3 regions of the Pantoea alhagi genome follow, and region 2 is predicted to be linked to each of the others. Evidence: predicted binding sites of a transcription regulator. Region 2 holds the regulator's gene; each other region holds the start of a gene.

Region 1 (6,605 bases), 1.2 Mb from region 2:
AACACTTCGCCACGCGTTCGGACGGAAGCCAACTGGCGCAGATTGCTGCCCTGTTTGCTAACGGTGCATTGACCATTGACGTTGAGGTCGTGCCTTTAAGCCAGGCCAGGGTTGCATTGAGTCGGGTTATGGATGGTCATACCCGCGGCAAACGGGTGCTTGATGCCAGCCTGTGAATAGCATGGTCATTCCGCGACCTGTTCGCAGAAGCGGGAGACCAGCCAGGTTGCCGCCGGGCCTGGCGGCGAGTCGTTACGGTAAATGACATCAAATCCGTAATCGCCGCCCGGGCAGTCAGGAAGCGTCAGCGGAACCAGGCGGCCGCTGGCCAGATCGTCACGCACCATGGGTTCAGGCATATTGCCCCAGCCGATACCTTCACGCAGAAGAATATGTTTGGCACCTAAATCCGCCAGCCGCCAGGTATGTGTACCTACTACCGCGAATTCCTGGCCCTGAGTGAGCGTGGATCGATCTGTCAGAACCAGTTGCACATGCTCCCGGCCTGCGCCAGGCCTCTGCGGATGTTTTGCCGCCAGTGGATGAGTGGGCGCCGCCACCGGGATCAACGTCACCTTGCCGGCGCTGATACGCTCAAGGCCATCAACGCGCATAGCGAGCTGGCCGCTAACCCCCAGCGTTGCGCTGCGTTCAAGAACCCGCTGCATTACCCCGCCCAGCGCTTCAATTTGCAAATGCAAAGAGACAGTTGGGAAGCGCTCGCGGAAAGCCTTAAGCGCATCCACCACCCGTTCGCCAGGCAACATTACATCTAATACCAGATGAACCTCAGCTTCCAAACCTTGCAACAGGCCGCGAACTTTGGCGCGTAGCCCGTCGACTCCGTTATAGATTGTTCTGGCTTCAGCCAGTACCGCATGACCCGCCTCAGTCAGCTGTGGTTTACGAGTACTTTTGCGATCGAAAAGAGTAACGCCCAGCTGCATTTCCAGATTAGCGATTGAATAACTCACTACGGATGTGGCGCGATACAGCTTGCGGGCCGCGCCAGCAAAGCTGCCCGTTTCGACTACCGTAAGAAAAACCCGCAGCTGATCCAGCGTAGGGGTACCTGGTTCTGAGATCATTTTTTCTTTCCTGGATGTACCGACGCGCAACGATCGGCGTTTATGAAAGGAACCATGCCTTTAAAGAATCAGGTTGTCTAGCGGATGAGCATTCAGTGCCGCCGCGTTCAGCGCGCATCGTTTTACAGGCGCAACATCAATCACGGCTGGGGCAAGGAAAGAGATAAACGGCTGCGGCTAAAGGTTTTTACTTTTGTTAAGCCACTCTTTTATTTTTGAGCGATAGCGGAGTGAGAATGCCGTTACCCGGCACCGGTTTAATATTAGTGAAGTTAAAGCTTGCAATGTGGATCGGACCCAGGCTAGTATAGCGTCATCGGTTTGAAACACAGACCTTATGTAAGCAGTTTTAGTAAAGCAGTCCTCAGTTCAAGCGCTATCTATTGATATCCTTCCTCGTGAGCTCCTCCTAAGTGCCCCATAAGTAAAAATCTGCAAAGCAGACCATATTCGTCACCAAGAGTGGCTCAAAAAACAAGCAAGGAAATATCAATGTCTAATAAAATGACTGGTTTAGTAAAATGGTTCAACGCTGAGAAAGGTTTTGGCTTTATCACTCCTCAGGACGGCAGCAAAGATGTATTCGTACATTTCTCTGCTATCCAGAGCAACGATTTCAAAACCTTAGATGAAGGCCAGAAAGTAGAGTTCTCTATCGAGAACGGCGCTAAAGGCCCATCAGCGACCAACGTTGTCGCGCTGTAAGCGTAGATGACCTCGCTAACGCTTACGATAGCGATGACGGCAACAGCCTGAGCAGTTAAGCGTTAGTGATAAAAACCCGCCCTGAGCGGGTTTTTTTGTTTTCAGAAATTGATAAATGAATGGCAACTATTTCCTGCCGTACATTTTTCGGTGATTGTTAAAGCTTGCTTTTTTATCTGATCGATTTTCATCCGCCCGATCGGCATCCGCTTCGTTATTTTGCTTGTCTGCCTGTTTTATTTCGCCGCCCTGAGCAAAGTTGTGAACAAATCCACGCTGTACGTTTTGCCTTCGTCACAAAACTGTCATATTACGTACATCTCGCTGTCACTAAACTGTCCTATTTTCCCTCCTGCAGCAATACTAATCCTTACTACAACGGCATACACCCTGACCTTTACTCCCCTGGAGGGAATATGACACTGATGCGTAGCACCGTAGCCAAACTTGTTGCCGCCACCCTCTCGCTGAGCGCGGTTTCTGCTTTTGCAGCGACCGATCTTACTGGCGCAGGCGGTACCTTTCCGGCTCCGGTTTATGCCAAGTGGGCAGCGGATTATCAACAAGCGACCGGCAGTAAAATTAACTATCAGGGCATTGGCTCCTCTGGCGGCGTTAAACAGATAATCGCGAAAACAGTTGATTTTGGTGCGTCCGATGCGCCAATGAAAGATGAAGATCTGCAAAAACATGGCCTGTTTCAGTTTCCTACCGTGATTGGCGGCGTGGTACTGGCGGTAAACCTGCCGGGTATCCAGTCTGGTCAGCTGACGCTGGATGGTCAGACCGTGGGTGATATTTACCTCGGCAAAATCAAAAAATGGAACGATCCGGCAATTGCTAAGCTGAACCCGGGCGTGAAACTGCCAGAAACCAATATCGCCGTGGTACGTCGCGCTGACGGCTCCGGTACGACCTTCGTATTCACCAGCTACCTCGCTAAAGTAAATCAGGAGTGGAGTGAGAAGGTAGGTAAAGGCAACACCGTTAACTGGCCAACGGGTCTTGGCGGTAAGGGCAACGATGGCATCGCGGCATTTGTTCAGCGTCTGCCAGGCTCTATTGGCTACGTTGAGTACGCCTATGCCAAACAGAACAAGCTGGCCTACACTAAGCTGATAGATGCCGATGGTCAGCCAGTTAGCCCGACCGAAGAGAGTTTCAGTAATGCCGCTAAAGGGGCTGACTGGAGCAAAACCTTCGCTCAGGATCTGACTTTCCAGAAAGGTAAAGACGCCTGGCCTATTACTTCTACAACATTCATTCTGATGTATAAAAATCAGGCTAATGCGGAAAAAGGCGCTGAAGTGCTGAAATTCTTCGACTGGGCTTATAAAGACGGCGATAAAACAGCAAACAGCCTGGATTACGCAACGCTGCCTGACTCGGTGGTCGAGCAAATCCGCGCCGCCTGGAAAGCAGAAATCAAAGATAGTTCTGGCAAAGCGCTGTACCAGTAACACGTTTCAACAGTGCTCTGCACTGTCGCAGGGGTCGGCTGAAAGCCGACCTGCAGTATCCGGGCGGCTGAATGCCGCCCCTGTGAATTTTATCTGTCGAGAAATCTATGGCTGAATCCAGGCCGTCATTCAAGGCCCCAGGAAAACAAGGCGACATTCTGTTCGGCGCGCTGGTAAAGCTGGCAGCGCTGGTTGTGCTTTTGTTATTGGGCGGCATCATTATCTCCCTGATTATCTCTTCCTGGCCCAGCATTGAGAAATTTGGTTTCTCTTTCCTGTGGAATAAAGAGTGGGATGCCCCTGCAGAGAATTTTGGCGCACTGGTGCCGATTTATGGCACTGTTGTCACCTCACTGATTGCGCTGCTGATCGCGGTGCCGGTGAGCTTCGGCATTGCGCTGTTTTTGACCGAGCTGGCGCCCGGCTGGCTGCGTCGTCCGCTGGGCGTCGCCATTGAACTGCTGGCTGCGATCCCCAGTATCGTTTACGGCATGTGGGGATTGTTTGTATTCGCGCCGCTGTTTGCTGAATACTTCCAGACGCCAGTTGGCAACGTCCTTTCCACTATTCCGTTTGTTGGCGCGCTGTTCGAAGGACCAGCTTTTGGCATCGGTATTCTGGCCGCTGGCGTGATCCTTGCCATCATGATCATTCCTTATATCGCTTCAGTAATGCGTGATGTCTTTGAGCAGACGCCGGTTTTGATGAAAGAGTCAGCCTACGGCATTGGTTGTACAACCTGGGAAGTGATCTGGCGTATCGTGCTGCCGTTTACCAAAAACGGGGTGATTGGCGGGATTATGTTGGGGCTGGGACGTGCGCTGGGGGAAACCATGGCGGTGACCTTTATTATCGGTAATACCTACCAGCTTGACAGCGTATCGCTCTATATGCCGGGCAACAGTATCACGTCAGCGCTGGCTAATGAGTTTGCAGAAGCGGAATCAGGTGTGCACGTCGCGGCTCTGATGGAACTGGGCCTGATCCTGTTTGTGATTACCTTTATCGTACTGGCTATTTCAAAACTGATGATTTTACGGCTGACGAAAAATGAAGGGGCGCGTTCATGACGACAATGGATATGCACGCCCGAACAGAGCTGGCGGCTTCACGCCGCAAAATGCAGGCGCGCCGGAGCCTGCGGAATAAAATTGCTCTGATGCTGTCATTATTAACCATGGCGTTTGGCTTGTTCTGGCTGGTGTGGATCCTCTTCACCACCATTACGCGCGGCGTCGATGGCTTTTCGCTGGCGCTGTTTACTGAAATGACGCCGCCGCCCAATACGGCAGGCGGCGGGCTGGCTAACGCCATCGCCGGTAGTGGCCTGTTGATCCTGTGGGCGACCCTGTTTGGCACGCCTTTGGGCATTATGGCGGGGATTTACCTGGCGGAATATGGCCGTAAATCCTGGCTGGCGGAAGTGATCCGCTTTATTAATGATATTTTGCTGTCAGCCCCATCTATTGTGGTTGGCCTGTTTGTTTACACCATCGTGGTGGCGCAGATGCAGCATTTCTCCGGCTGGGCTGGGGTGATAGCGCTGGCGCTGCTGCAAATTCCGATTGTTATCCGCACAACGGAAAACATGATGAAACTGGTGCCGGATAGCCTGCGTGAAGCGGCATATGCGCTGGGTACGCCAAAATGGAAGATGATTTCCGCCATTACGCTGAAGGCTTCAGTTTCCGGCATCATTACCGGTGTGCTGCTGGCCATTGCACGTATTGCCGGGGAGACCGCCCCGCTGCTGTTTACTTCATTGTCGAACCAGTTCTGGAGCACCGACATGATGCAGCCGCTGGCCAACCTGCCGGTTACCATCTTTAAGTTCGCCATGAGTCCGTTTGCCGAGTGGCAAAGCCTGGCCTGGGCTGGCGTTCTGCTGATCACGCTGTGCGTTCTGCTGCTGAATATCCTGGCGCGCGTGATTTTTGCCAAATCAAAACATTAATTACCGTGTTGTGATAACGACGCGGCGTTAAGAGAAAGAGAAGACTATGGTTAATCAGACATCCGGCAAAATTCAGGTTCGCGATCTGAACTTCTATTATGGAAAATTCCATGCATTGAAAAACATCAATCTGGATATTGCCCGTAATCAGGTCACCGCGTTTATCGGTCCTTCCGGCTGCGGCAAATCGACTCTGTTGCGCACCTTTAATAAAATGTTTGCGCTTTATCCGGATCAGCGCGCCGAGGGCGAAATTCTGCTGGACGGCGAAAACATTCTGGCCGATACGCAGGATATCGCGCTGTTGCGCGCACAGGTTGGCATGGTGTTTCAAAAGCCAACGCCCTTCCCGATGTCGATTTATGACAACATCGCCTTTGGCGTCCGACTGTTTGAAAAGCTGCCACGTGCCGAAATGGATGAGCGTGTTCAGTGGGCACTGAGTAAAGCGGCGCTATGGAATGAAACCAAAGACAAGCTGCATCAGAGTGGCTATAGCCTCTCCGGTGGTCAGCAGCAGCGCCTGTGCATTGCGCGCGGTATCGCTATTCGTCCGGAAGTGCTATTGCTGGATGAGCCCTGCTCGGCGTTGGATCCTATCTCAACGGGTCGTATCGAAGAGCTGATTACCGAGCTGAAGCAGGATTACACCGTAGTGATCGTTACGCATAATATGCAGCAGGCAGCACGCTGTTCCGACCACACCGCATTTATGTATCTGGGCGAATTGATTGAGTTCAGCGATACCGACACGCTGTTTACCAAACCGCATCAGAAACAAACTGAAGACTACATTACTGGCCGTTATGGTTAACTGGAGATCGATGTGGACAATTTAAACCTGAACAAGCATATCTCCGGCCAGTTTAACGCTGAGCTTGAGCATATCCGCACCCAGGTCATGATAATGGGCGGCATGGTTGAGCAGCAGCTCACCGATGCCATTACCGCGATGCATAACCAGGACGCAGAGCTGGCGAAGCAGGTTATTGATGGTGACCAGAAGGTCAACATGATGGAAGTGGATATTGATGAGGCCTGCGTGCGTATTATTGCCAAGCGGCAGCCGACCGCCAGCGATTTACGTCTGGTAATGGCAATTATCAAAACCATTTCTGAGCTGGAGCGTATTGGCGACGTAGCGGAAAAAATCAGCCGCACGGCGCTGGAGAAGTTTAGCCAGCAGCATCAGCCGTTACTGGTCAGTCTGGAGTCGCTGGGACGGCATACTATTCAGATGCTGCACGATGTGCTGGATGCCTTCGCGCGTATGGATCTGAGCGCGGCGGTAGAAATCTATCGTGAAGATAAAAAAGTCGACCAGGAATATGAAGGCATTGTGCGTCAGCTGATGACCTACATGATGGAAGACCCGCGTACGATCCCCAGCGTACTAAC
Region 2 (6,605 bases):
CTTGCCGGTTACGCGCACGCCGCGCGCTTTGGTTTGAATTCCGTTGAACTGAATCCCCTGCTCCGCCTCATAGCGCTCCACGCCCTGCAGACCGTCAAAGAAATCAAAGTGCCACCAGGCGCGACGAAATTCACCGTCGGTTACCACCTGCAAACCACAGGCGCGCTGCTGTTCCACGACGTGGCGGATCTCTTCATCTTCCACACGGCGCAGCGCCGCAGCATCAATCTCTCCGGCGGCAAACTGCTCGCGGGCGCGCTTGATCGCTGCAGGACGTAAAAAGCTGCCAACCACGTCGGCACGAAAAGGGGCGGTTGTTCTTTGCATTATTTTCAACTCCTGTAACGAGGCGATCCCGCCCCGCTGATTTACCGATGAAATAGTTTCAGATCTTTATCTTTAAGACTTCTGGATGTCTAAATGTCTGAAATCAGCGTCTCATGACTTTTGTTCAGCGGCAAGGGAGGAAAATTCACAAGGCATGAAAAATATTCATGTTGATGCTGAAAAAACCGGCGCGCTTATAATCCCAGCAGCGCCTTTGCCTGATTGATTTGCCGATCGGAAAGAGGCAGATAGCCCGCCTGGGTCACCAGCGCCTGCCCCTGCGGAGAAAGCACATGACGTAAAAACGCGGCGGTAAGCGGCTCCGGCATCTTGCCTGGCGGCTTATTGATATAGATATAAAGCGGGCGTGCATAGGGATAGCGCCCATTACGAATCGTTGTGGCATCGGGCACTACCGCTTCGCCCTCTTTCGCCAGCGCCAGCGTTTTCACGCCGCTGATATGGAAGCCAAAGCTGGCATAGCCAATGGCATTAAGATTGCCCGCTACCGCCTGCACCACTGCCGCTGAGCCAGGATATTCGCCCACGTCACGACGAAAATCGCCGTTGCAAAGCGCCTGCTGCTTGAAAAACCCCCAGGTGCCGGACGCTGAGTTACGTCCCAGCCGCTGTAGCGAACGATCGCGCCAGCTGAGCTGTTGTAACCCCAAATCACCCCAGGTATGCGGGGAACGGGGTGCGCCGCAGCGCCGCGTCACGGAAAAAATCGCGTCCAGCTGCTGCGCATTGAGCCGGGTCAGCGGATTATCCTGATTCACCACCACCACCAGCGCATCCAGCGCCACCGGCACCGCCAGCGGCGGATAGCCGTAGCGCTGCTGAAAAAGCTGACGTTCCGAAAGCTGCATTGGACGGCTCATTGCGCCCAGCTGTGCCGCGCCTGCGGCAAGCGCGGTCGGCGCGGTGGAGGAGCCGGCGGCCTGAACCTGCACATTAACGCCCGGATACTGAAGATTGAAACTTTCGCCCCACAGCGCCATTAAGTTGCCCAGCGTATCTGAGCCAACGCTGCTGAGATTCCCTGCCAGCAGCGCGGGTTTTGCCTGCAGCGCGCCGGAAAACAGCAGCAGCAGCACCATGATGATTTTCATACTTTGCATCCGTCAGATTTTACGCGCCGCATTGTCCGGCAGATGCTGGCTGACAATCAACCTTGTCGGCAGGATAAAACTAAAACAGGTCCCTTTATGCGGCTGGCTGGTAATGGTGAGACGAGCGCCGTGATGACTCAGGGCATGTTTAACAATCGCCAGCCCCAGCCCACTGCCGCCGGTGGCCCGCGATCGCGCCTTATCCACCCGATAAAACCGCTCGGTCAGACGCGGCAGATGCTCCTGGGCAATGCCCGGCCCGTTATCTTTCACTGTAAACAGCGCGCCCTGTTTGCAGAATTGCCAGCTTACCTCGATATGTGTGCCTTCCGGCGTATGGTTGACCGCGTTATAGACCAGGTTAGAGATGGCGCTGCGGAGTTGCTCTTCGTTACCGAACACTTTCAGCTGCGCATCGGCATGAAACTCAATATGATGCCGGCCATTACTCAGGGTTTCCGCTTCTCGCTGCAGCAGGCGCAGCATCATCGGCACATCCACCTTCTCCGCCAGATCGATAGCGGGCGCAGCCTCAATGCGCGAAAGCGTCAGCAGCTGTTTAACCAGACCATCCATCCGGCGCGTCTGCTCCTGCATGGTTTGCAGCGCCTTTTCGCGGGATTTTCCCTCCAGCACCGCATCGCCCATCATTTCCAGATAGCCCTGCAGCACCGTAAGCGGCGTGCGCAGTTCATGACTGACGTTAGCAAAGAAGTTACGACGCGCGCCCTCCAGCTGATGCATCTGCGTAACATCGCGCGCCACCAGTAGCCACTGTCCTTCGCTATAGGGCATTACGCGAAATTCCATATGCAGCTGATTATTCATCACCAGCGTTAGCGGACGAACAAAATCCTGCTGACGCAGATAGCGAGAAAACTCAGGATAGCGCAGCAGATTAAGGATATTCTGGCCGTTATCTTCCGGCCAGCGCAGCCCCAGATGCTGCTGCGCCAGACCGTTGCACCAGAAAATAGTGCCCTCATCGGTGGTCAGCACCACCGCATCGGGCAGGGATTCCGCCCCGCTGCGAAACCGCTTAATCAGGTTTCCCAATTCGCGGCGGCGGCGGCGGTTGCGTAGCTGCATCTGATAAAGCCCGTAAAACAGCGGCTCCCAGCTCCACTGACCGCCAGGCGGCGTCATAGAGCGATCGGTCCACAGCCAGTGTGAAAGACGCAGCAAATTCCAGAAGTGCCAGCCCAACAACAGCAGTACGGCGCACAGCAGGAACCACGGCAACCAGCCGATAATCAGTCCAGCCAACAGCGCGGGCAAACAGACCAGCACCAGTTCCAGTAATAATCTCTTCCAGGAGAGGCGTTCCAGCACGAGGCAGACTCCGATCAGTAACGAGCGGAGAAACGATAACCCGTTCCACGTACGGTTTGCACCATGCGATCGTGGCCGGTCAGCTCCAGCGCCTTGCGCAGCCGTCGAATATGCACGTCAACCGTACGATCCTCAACGTAAACATTGGTGCCCCAGACATTGTTCAGCAACTGTTCACGGCTGTAGACACGTTCCGGGTGCGTCATAAAAAAGTGCAGCAGTTTATATTCTGTCGGGCCCATCTCCAGCGGCGTGGTATCTGACATCACGCGGTGCGAAGAAGGATCCAGGCTCAGCCCCTGAATTTCGATCACATCCTCAACCGCCATCGGCGAAATGCGGCGCATTACCGCCTTGATGCGCGCCACCAGCTCTTTGGGCGAGAACGGTTTAGTGATGTAATCATCGGCACCCACTTCCAGGCCGCGCACGCGATCTTCTTCTTCGCCGCGCGCAGTAAGCATCATGACCGGGATATCGCGCGTCATCGCTTCGCGCTTGAGATGCTTAATAAACTGAATGCCGCTGCCGCCGGGTAGCATCCAGTCCAGCAGGATCAGATCGGGCCATGGCTCGATTAACAGGTTGACAGCGCTGTCATAATCATCCGCCTCAATGGGCTGATAATCATTTTGCTCCAGCACGAAACACAACATTTCCCTGATGGGGGCTTCATCTTCGACAACCAGAATGCGCTTAGCCATTATTGCTCCTGCGAATGTGACTCTTGGTCACGGGGATTTGCGGCGTCATTATGCGTCAGTTTTATGACAGATTTATGAAAAATGCACGGCCCCAATGGCGCTTTCGTAACGCTTTTGTGAAGCAATCAATAACCAATTTTTGAAACCCAGATGCAGGTAATGATCAATCCAGTTCCCTGCTGCGGCTTAGCTCTGGTTATAATCGCCCCGGCGTTCTGCTATTAGCTGGGAGTTTTATGCGCATTATTCACACTTCAGACTGGCATCTCGGTCAGTTTTTCTATACCCGCAGCCGTGCCGCTGAGCATCAGGCCTTTTTTCACTGGCTGATCGAGCGTGTTGAAGAGCATCAGGTCGATGCGGTGATTGTCGCTGGCGATATTTTTGATACCGGATCGCCGCCCAGCTATGCACGTGAACTTTATAACCGTTTCGTGGTGGATCTGCATCGCACCGGCTGCCAGTTGATTGTGCTGGGCGGCAACCACGATTCCGTCGCCACGCTCAACGAATCACGCGAACTGCTGGCCTGTTTGAACACGCGCGTGATTGCCGCTGCCAGCAGCGATCCCGAAGAGCAGGTTTTGACCTTAACCACGCGCCAGGGCAAACCGGGCGCGGTGCTGTGCGCCATTCCTTTCCTGCGACCACGTGACATTATGCGCAGCCAGGCGGGTCAGTCCGGCGAACAAAAGCAGATCAGCCTGCTGAACGCCATTACGCAGCACTATCAGCGCAGCTACCAGCATGCTCGTCAGCTTAGCCAGCAGGCGGAAAAATCGCTGCCGGTAATCGCTACCGGCCATCTGACCACTGTTGGCGTCAGCAAAAGCGAAGCGGTGCGCGATATCTATATCGGCACGCTGGATGCGTTTCCGGCGCAGGCGTTTCCCGCCGCTGACTATATTGCGCTCGGTCATATTCATCGCCCACAACGCATCGCCGGCAGCGAACATATTCGCTACAGCGGCTCCCCGCTGCCGCTCAGCTTCGATGAGCTGGGCAGCGAGAAAAGCGTATTTTTGGTGAGTTTTGCCGACGGCAAACTGGCCAGCGTTGAGCCGCTGCCGGTGCCTGGCTTTCAGCCAATGCAAACCATCAAGGGCACGCTGGCGGAGATCGAGCAGCAGCTAAAACCGTTTGCCAGTGCCTCTCCATCACGTCCGGTGTGGCTGGATATTGAAATCACTACTCAGGAATATCTGCATAACATGCAGCAGCATATCCAGACGCTAACTGAAGGTTTACCGGTGGAGGTGCTGCTGATGCGCCGCAGCCGTGAACAGCGTGAGCGAGCGCTTGCACGCCTGCAAAATGAGACGCTGAACGAGCTAAAGGTAGAGGAAGTTTTTGAACGACGCCTGGAACAGGAAGAAGACATGGATGAGGCGCGGCGCACGCGCGTACGTCAGTTATTTAGCGGCACGCTGGATGCGCTTTATCAGGGCGAGGAGAGCCAGCCATGAAAATTTTGTCCCTGCGTTTTAAAAACATCAACTCGCTCAAAGGCGAATGGAAAATTGATTTCACCCGCGAGCCTTTTGCCAGCAGCGGACTTTTCGCCATCACCGGCCCAACCGGTGCCGGTAAAACCACCCTGCTTGATGCGATTTGCCTGGCGCTTTATCACGAAACGTCGCGTCTGGGGAAAATATCCCAAACGCAAAATGAGCTGATCAGCCGCGATACCGCCGAATGCCTCGCCGAAGTGGAATTTGAGGTGAAAGGTGAAGCCTGGCGCGCCTTCTGGAGCCAGAACCGGGCGCGCGGCGCGGTAGACGGCAATCTGCAGGCGCCGCGCGTGGAGCTGGCGCGCTGTGCGGATAACGTCATCGTCGCTGATAAGGTGAAAGATAAGCTGGAGATGATCGCTCAGTTAACCGGTCTCGATTTTGCCCGCTTTACCAAATCGATGATGCTGTCGCAGGGACAATTTGCCGCCTTCCTGAACGCTGACGCCAACGATCGTGCCGAGCTGCTGGAAGAGCTGACCGGCACTGAGATTTACGGTCAGCTCTCATCGCGTATTTATGAGCAACATAAACAGGCGCGCGTGGAGCTGGATCAGCTTCGGGCACGCGCCGCTGGTATGGCGCTGCTGGATGAAGCGACGCGGATAGCGCTGGAAAGTGAAATAGCGGCGCTGGCGCAGCAGGAAAACCAACTGCATCTTCAGCTTAACACGCTACGACAGCAGCAGCAGTGGCTGAGTCAGCAGCAACGTCTGGAGCAGGAAAAAAACCAGGCGCGCAACGCGCAGCAGCAGGCGGAAAATAACTGGCAATGCGCCGAGGCGGAACGTCAGAAACTGGCGCGATCGGAACCGGCGGAAAAACTGCGTCCGCTCTGGCAGCAGCGTCAGCAGCTACAGCAGGATCTGGCACAGCTTAACCAGCAGGCACAGCAGCTCTCCGCTTCAATTCAGCAGGCCAGTGAGCAGTTACAAACTTTACAGAACAAACAGCAACAGGCTGAACAGGCACAGCAGCAGCTGAATACGCAATGGCGACAGCAGGAATGTCTGATCAACGAACAGGTGATCCCGCTTGACCATCAAATTGATAAGCTGACGCAGCAGCTTGGCCTTCAGCAGCAAACGCTGCAGGAAAACCAACAGGCGCTACAGCAGCGCCAACAGCGTCAGCAGCAGTTGAGCAGTGAACATCAGACGCTGCATACGCAACAGCAGCAAGAGCAACAGTGGCGCAGCGATCATGCTCAGGTTGTGAACTGGGGCGATCTGCTGGGCGGCTGGCGTGCGCGTTTTCAGCAGCAGCAACAGCTTCAGGAAAACCTGAGCATATTGCAGACCCGGCAGCGCCAGCATCAGCAACAGTGCGACGAACAGCAACAGCAGCTTGCGCAACTGATGGCTCAGGCCGCTCCGCTGGAAAGCGAACTGGAGCTGGCGCGCCAGCAGGTACAGCAGGCAGAGCAAGCACTTACTGCACTTCAGCAACAGCCGGAAAGCACGCTGCGTCACCAGCTGGAGCAGCTACAGCAGCAGCGACCGCTGCGGCAGCAGCTGGCTATCGTCTCCTCTACGCTGCGCCCGCTGAGCCAGCGTTACGCCCAGCAACAGCAGGAGCTGCAGGCGCTGGATGCGCAGATCCTGCTACAAACGCAGCAG
Region 3 (6,605 bases), 1.3 Mb from region 2:
CCTTCTTTTTCCTGCGGACGTGCATAGGGCGCATGACCTATCGCCGCGAAAAACAGCGGCTGGCGCTGGCGATGATAGATGTAGTAAGGCTGTTTCTTTTCGCCCTCACGTTTCCATTCATACCAGCCATCCGCCATCACCACGGCGCGCCCGTGCTGCCATAGCGGACGAAACATTTTGCTTTCTGCCGCCGTTTCTACGCGAGCGTTGATCAACGGCGCCTTATGCCACCAGGGCGGCGCATAGCCCCAAAATACCGGATCGAGATGCAGCGCATCGTCACGGTGATTCAGCAGCAGCACATGACTGCCGGGCGCAACGTTGTAGCGCCCGATCGGCTGCTCATCCCAGGCGATATTGCGTTCTGCCTGGCCTTCAAGCGCTGACAGCCAGGCTTCGCGTGATTGAATTTGAGTAAAACGTCCGCACATAGCGCCTCCTTTATATATAGCAGTATAGAAGGCGCGCAGAGATCAGGCGGCGGTACGCCACGCCTGTACGATCTCAGCGGTGCTGATCACCTGCACGCCATTGCCCGGCAGGATAAGATTGGCCCAGACTTCGTTATGCTGCTCAATCAGTTGCTCTGCTGTGGCCCAGCGGCGGCTGGAAGTGGTATGCGCGTCGGCTGCCACGCGGATGGCGTATCCCTTGCTGCTGCCGACTTTAATGGTGGTATCCACACAATAGTCGGTAGCGCAGCCGCAGATAACAAAGGAGGAGGCATCCAGTCGTTGTAACAGCTGATCGAGTTCGGTGTTCCAGAAGCTGTCGCACGCCTGTTTATTAATGTAGAGCGAGCCCGGCGGCTGATGCAGCTCCGGTAAGATTTGCCAGGCTTCGGTTCCTGGCTGCATATCCGTATCCAGATGTTGAATAAAAATGGTGTGTTCAGCGGCGTCAATCAGTTGATTAATACAGGCGACGCGCCCTGCCCGATCGAAACGCGGCGTATTAAAAACGCCGTTTTGCATATCAACCACAATCACTATACGTGCGGACATAGAGTTTTCTCAGTGAGAAGGGAAGATTCCATCCTGGCTGATGCCTGACGCCGGGGTCAATCCCTGCAATAGGCGTGGATCACAGTTTAGCATGCAAATGCTGAGGCGGCTGAGTGCCAGTAATAGGTGGCATCACTTTGCGCATTAGCGCCATAAACTGGCGCAGGCGGGCTGGAACGGTGTGATAATCCTGGCGACGCTGGCAGCGGCGGGCGGCCTGATTATTCGTCTGCGTAGCCGCTAGTGCGGGCTTTCGCTGGTGCCGCGCGCGTCACCCGCTACACTCAGAGAAGAGTCTCTTTCACCAGTGGAGGCATTATGACTGATTACAACAAGCAAAACTTTCCCGTGGAAAAAGTGCGCAAATATCTGGAACCTGGCCCGGTGGTTCTGGTGACATCGAGCTGGGAAAACCAAAGCGATATAATGACGCTGGGCTGGCATACCATCCTTGAATTTTCGCCTTCGCTGGTAGGCTGCATGATCGCCAGTATGAATGTCAGCCACGATTTGATCCGTAACAGTGGCGAATGCGTGATAAATGTCCCTACCCACGAGTTAATCGATCAGGTGGTGGCCATTGGCAACAGTCACGGCGATGAGGTGGATAAGTTCGCAGCTAACCGCCTGAACATCGAACCGGGCAGCGTGGTTAAAGCGCCGCTGATTGCCGAATGTTTCGCCAGTTTTGAATGTCGGCTTTACGACGGCGCGCTGGTAGATAATTACAACTTTTTCATCTTTGAAGTGGTAAAGGCGCATGTCGATCCCCAGGTAGCCTTCCCTGCTACGCTGCACTATACCGGCGAAGGCCTGTTTCGGGTTATGGGTGAAAAAACCAGCGATCAGCATAAGAAATTTAAGCCGGAGATGCTGATTTAACATGAAAAATTTTCCTGTTAGCCGGTTAGCTGAACAGAAAGAGCGGCGCTAATTGCCGGTGAATAGCAGATTATGCGAGGATGGCTCCCTTAGCGTCACGACCCAATCTGGAGAAGTAAAAGAATGGCAATTGAATATGCGGTAATTGCAGGCGGATGTTTCTGGTGTACCGAAGCGGTATTCAAGGACATCATTGGCGTTGAATCTGTAGAGAGCGGCTACACCGGCGGAACGCGCCCTAACCCAACCTACGAGCAGGTATGCAGCGGTGCAACCGGACATGCCGAAGCCATCCGCATCGGTTTCGATCCGGAGAAAGTGAGCTATGGCGATCTGCTGGATATCAGTTTTGTTACGCACGATCCGACTCAGCTGAACCGTCAGGGCAACGATATCGGTACCCAGTACCGTTCCGCAATTTTCCCGGCGAACGCTGAACAGGAAGCGGAAGCCAAAGCAGCGATCGCGCGTGCGCAGCAGGATCACAGCGATCCGATCGTGACCACTATCGAGCCGCTGAAAGAGTTTTACCCGGCGGAAGATTACCATCAGAACTACTGGGAAGGCGAAGGCCAGCGCAACGGCTTTTGCATGGCGGTAATCCCACCCAAGCTGCAGAAGCTGCGTAAAAGTTTTGCTAACCGCGTGAAGTCATCTTCTTAAGCGGAGAAAGACATAAGGCGAGCCTGGCTCGCCTTTCTTTATTTCTGTAGCCCCAGCGCGTTATGTATAGTAAAGAAGAGATCGGTCTGGTCTGTTAGTCCCACCACATTTGCTGCATGAGGACCGTAGGCGGCGATACGCAGCTGCGTGCCGGTGTGCTCTTGCGATTCCCCTTCCGAATTACCATAGCTAACGGTCATGACTGCACCATCTTTGGTGTTTAACGCCTGCGTCAATCCCGGCGCTTTAGTGCCGTTTTCAACAATCTGGCTGGAATGTGCATGATCGGCGGTGACGATCACCAGCGTATTGCCATCTTTACGCGCAAATTCCAACGCCTTCTGTACCGCTTCATCTAAATCTACCGTTTCCCCAATCTGTCCGCAGGGATTGGCAGCGTGATCCTGTTTATCGATCGACGCGCCCTCAACCTGCAGGAAGAAGCCCTGCTTGTTTTGACTGAGCAGGCTAATGGCTTTATCGGTCATCTGCGCCAGCGTTGGGGTGCTGGCTGAACGTTGGGTGTTGACTTCGCAGGTCACAGCGGGCTTGTCGATATTGCCATGATAGCTGGCTTTTGGCCCCTGCCAGCGCACCGGCATATTGCCTTCGCTAAACAGGCCCAGCAGCGGCTTCTGTTGATTGGCTACGGTTATCGCCTCTAAGCTTTGCAGATCGCTGACCAGTTGATAACCACGCGCTTCTGCCTGTTCGCGCAGCGTTTTCCCCTGATAGTCCCCCGCTTTGGCTACTTCGCTGAAAGTTTTCGCTCCGCCGCCCAGCGTGACATCAGCACGCGTAACTAACAACTGCTCGGCAATCGACCCTTTGCCACCCTTTTCCAGCGCATTGCTGGCGCAAAGCTCACTGGTTTTTTCCGGACCGTAGCACTTACGTGAGGTGACATGCGATATTTGCGCGGCGGGCGTGGCATCTTCCAGTTCAGCAGTAGATACGTTGCCGGTCGCTTTACCCGCTGCTTTGGCCAACTCCAGCAGCGTCGCCTGAGCGTTGCCGTTCACGTCAACGCCAAGCGCGCCATTATAAGTTTTCACTCCGGTTGACCAGGCGGTTGCCGAGGCGGCAGAATCAGTTACATAGTTGGGTTTATGCGTCTTTTTATCCAGCGAGTAGTGCGTATATTGTCCGGTGAGCGGTAACGCATCGATACCTTTGAAAAAGCCGCCTGCTCCCATGGCATAGTTGCGCGCCAGGGTAATTTCCGAATCACCCATACCATCTCCAATCAGCAAAATAACGTTTTTTGCCGGAGCGCTGCTTAACGATGCCTTTAGTGCGGCGGTTTGATCGCCAGTAAAACGGCGCGCGCCGCCGTGCTGAGTGATATCGCCGATCGCGGCGCGTGAGAGAGTGGCGATTTCAGCCACGGCATGACCGCTAACTAAAATTGCCAACAGGGAGAGCGCTATAAAGGGCTGCTTTTTCATTCGCTTAGTCCTTTGTAAATGTTTATCTGCCATTAGTGTAAAGAAGCGTAAAGGAAAGGGATGTATTTTTTCTTACAGGGTGTTGGCATTTTTATGACAATGGGTTTAACGCGCCTGAATTGTATAAGGCTTAACCGGCGCTAATAAAAGGGAAAAATAGTGCTTGACCCTTTTATAACAACTCCCTATAGTAGCGCCCCGTTGCCACCCAGAGCGGTGTCAGCAGACAATACGGTGAGGTGTCCGAGTGGCTGAAGGAGCACGCCTGGAAAGTGTGTATACGGCAACGTATCGGGGGTTCGAATCCCCCTCTCACCGCCATATTTAATGAAAGAGCCTGAGCGAAAGTTCAGGCTTTTTTGTACGCATAAAGCACCGCAGAGAGGGGTGATGAGAAGCCCCGCCGGGTTCGACAACCGGCAAAGCCGGTTGGACAGCCACAGGCTGCCCGCAGGGCGAGCGCTTCAGCGCGAGTCAATCCCCCTCTCACCGCCATATTTAATGAAAGAGCCTGAGCGAAAGTTCAGGCTTTTTTGTACGCATAAAGCACCGCAGAGAGGGGTGATGAGAAGCCCCGCCGGGTTCGACAACCGGCAAAGCCGGTTGGACAGCCACAGGCTGCCCGCAGGGCGAGCGCTTCAGCGCGAGTCAATCCCCCTCTCACCGCCATATTTAATGAAAGAGCCTGAGCGAAAGTTCAGGCTTTTTTATTTGCATTAAAGCCTGAGCGAAAGCTCAGGCTTTTTTGTATGCATAAAAAAGCCCGGACTTACGTCCGGGCTTGGGCTACAGCTACTCACTCAATCAACTATAAGCATGCAGCGCGCGCTGACAGAGCGCGGAACGCACACAATCCTCTTTCCCAAACCGCACTACGCTTACCATTTCATCTTCGACAAAACGGTCAAGCGCATCGGCCAGGCCCGATGTTACCCCGGCCGGCAGATCGCACTGGGTAATGTCGCCGTTGACAATAACCGTGACGTTCTCGCCCAGGCGGGTCAAAAACATTTTCATTTGGGCGGCGGTGACGTTTTGCGCCTCATCAAGGATGACCACCGCGTTTTCAAACGTACGTCCGCGCATATAGGCAAAGGGGGCGATCTCCACCTTACCAATTTCCGGACGCAGACAGTATTGCATAAAGGAAGAGCCGAGACGTTTAACCAGAACGTCATAGACCGGGCGAAAATAGGGAGCAAACTTCTCAGAGATATCACCAGGCAAAAAGCCCAGATCCTCGTCGGCCTGCAGCACCGGTCGGGTCACGATAATCCTGTCGACATCCTTGTTAATCAGGGCTTCTGCTGCTTTTGCAGCGCTGATCCAGGTTTTACCGCAACCCGCTTCGCCGGTTGCAAAGATCAGCTGCTTCGTCTCTATGGCGTTAAGATAGTGCGCCTGAGCCTCATTACGCGCTTCGATAGGTGAACGATCGCGTGAATCACACGCCATACCGATGGCGTCCAGGCCGCCCATGTGCACCAGCGAGGTGACCGATTCTTCTTCACGCTGCCGGTGGCTGCGTGAATCGCTACGAAGCACCCGACGTGCTTCACGACGCGCTTTGATCACTGCTTTCTGTCTTCCCATAGTGGCACCTTACAGTTGGTTTCATTTCCCGCACCGGAGCTGGTCTGGTGCGATTACGTGAACGCTTTAGAGGGTGGCTTCCTTCAGAGCCTTACGAGCCATTGAATGAGCGCATGCCGCTGACATACGCCGGAAATCATAAAAGGGACGAGTTAAGCCGAGAGGATTGATAAAAGAAGCAAATAGTCTGGAGAAAGAAAAACGCTCGCGAAAAGTCTTGCGATGTTTTTTATTTAAAACGGGCTGTCCATTACAGGACTTTTCCATTCGCATTCTCCATCGAGGAAGCTGAGCATTACAGACTACCGACCTGTATAAAGTGCAACAGATTCTTATAATTTTGCAATAGCAATTTTGATCAAATGAATAAAAAATAATCACCCGGCATCCATGAAAAAGTCACTCTCCTGATTTATGCTGATAATTCAGTAGGTTAAAAAACAAAAATAGCGGTGAGATAATTCAGAAATTTCATAACAGGAAAGAAAGCGGAATAGCAAAGAGAAAGATCGAGCAAAAAACCGTCTCCCGCCATTTATAACCTGGCGGGAAACCGTAAGTTAATCAGGCCTCCAGTAATGACTGAGCCAGATAATGTTGATTATTTATCACGCCCGGCAGCACAAAGAAATAGCCGCCCCCTGTGGGTTTAATATATTCCTCCAGCGCCTCGCCGTTGAGCCGTTGTTGCACGGCTAAAAATCCTTTTTCTAAATCGTGCTGGTAGCAGACAAACAGCAGCCCCATATCCAGCTGACCCGCAGACGTAATGCCGGCGGAATAGCTGTAGCCACGACGCAGCATCAGGCTGCTTTGCGTTTCCGGCGTACGTGGGTTGGCCAGACGAATATGCGCATCCAGCGGAATGATCTTCCCATGCGGATCTTGCGCGTAATCCGGCTCGTCATGTTCATGTTTCATCCCCAGCGGCGCGCCGCTAAGCTTTTCACGGCCAAAGATGGTCTGCTGTTCACCCAACGGCGTACGGTCCCAGAACTCGACGCGAAACTGAATA

What was found. Region 2 encodes PhoB, which activates phosphate uptake and scavenging genes when phosphate is short. Its sites were predicted from a motif close to CTGTCATAAAACTGNCNNAT; they were not measured.
Region 1: pstS (phosphate ABC transporter substrate-binding protein PstS) is a predicted target of PhoB. The motif match lies at 2,085-2,104, and genes of this name have one in related genera.
Region 3: phoA (alkaline phosphatase) is a predicted target of PhoB. The motif match lies at 4,078-4,097, and genes of this name have one in related genera.

The regions. Positions count from the first base shown of each region.
Region 1 covers NZ_CP019706.1:1,610,933-1,617,537, reverse strand. The annotation lists gene B1H58_RS07565 (NADP-dependent oxidoreductase) at 1-176, shown strand, start outside; gene B1H58_RS07560 (LysR family transcriptional regulator) at 186-1,088, opposite strand; gene cspG (cold shock protein CspG) at 1,581-1,793, shown strand; gene pstS (phosphate ABC transporter substrate-binding protein PstS) at 2,210-3,253, shown strand; gene pstC (phosphate ABC transporter permease PstC) at 3,361-4,323, shown strand; gene pstA (phosphate ABC transporter permease PstA) at 4,320-5,207, shown strand; gene pstB (phosphate ABC transporter ATP-binding protein PstB) at 5,254-6,021, shown strand; gene phoU (phosphate signaling complex protein PhoU) at 6,034-6,605, shown strand, end outside.
Region 2 covers NZ_CP019706.1:423,186-429,790, forward strand. The annotation lists gene B1H58_RS02030 (cobalamin-independent methionine synthase II family protein) at 1-327, opposite strand, end outside; gene B1H58_RS02035 (PstS family phosphate ABC transporter substrate-binding protein) at 522-1,439, opposite strand; gene phoR (phosphate regulon sensor histidine kinase PhoR) at 1,452-2,771, opposite strand; gene phoB (phosphate response regulator transcription factor PhoB) at 2,786-3,475, opposite strand; gene sbcD (exonuclease subunit SbcD) at 3,712-4,941, shown strand; gene B1H58_RS02055 (AAA family ATPase) at 4,938-6,605, shown strand, end outside.
Region 3 covers NZ_CP019706.1:3,333,464-3,340,068, reverse strand. The annotation lists gene B1H58_RS15770 (SOS response-associated peptidase family protein) at 1-431, opposite strand, end outside; gene B1H58_RS15765 (isochorismatase family protein) at 474-1,004, opposite strand; gene B1H58_RS15760 (flavin reductase family protein) at 1,323-1,886, shown strand; gene msrA (peptide-methionine (S)-S-oxide reductase MsrA) at 2,010-2,549, shown strand; gene phoA (alkaline phosphatase) at 2,588-3,997, opposite strand; tRNA gene B1H58_RS15745 (tRNA-Ser) at 4,231-4,318, shown strand; gene phoH (phosphate starvation-inducible protein PhoH) at 4,802-5,590, opposite strand; gene B1H58_RS20705 (hypothetical protein) at 5,657-5,857, opposite strand; gene efeB (iron uptake transporter deferrochelatase/peroxidase subunit) at 6,155-6,605, opposite strand, start outside.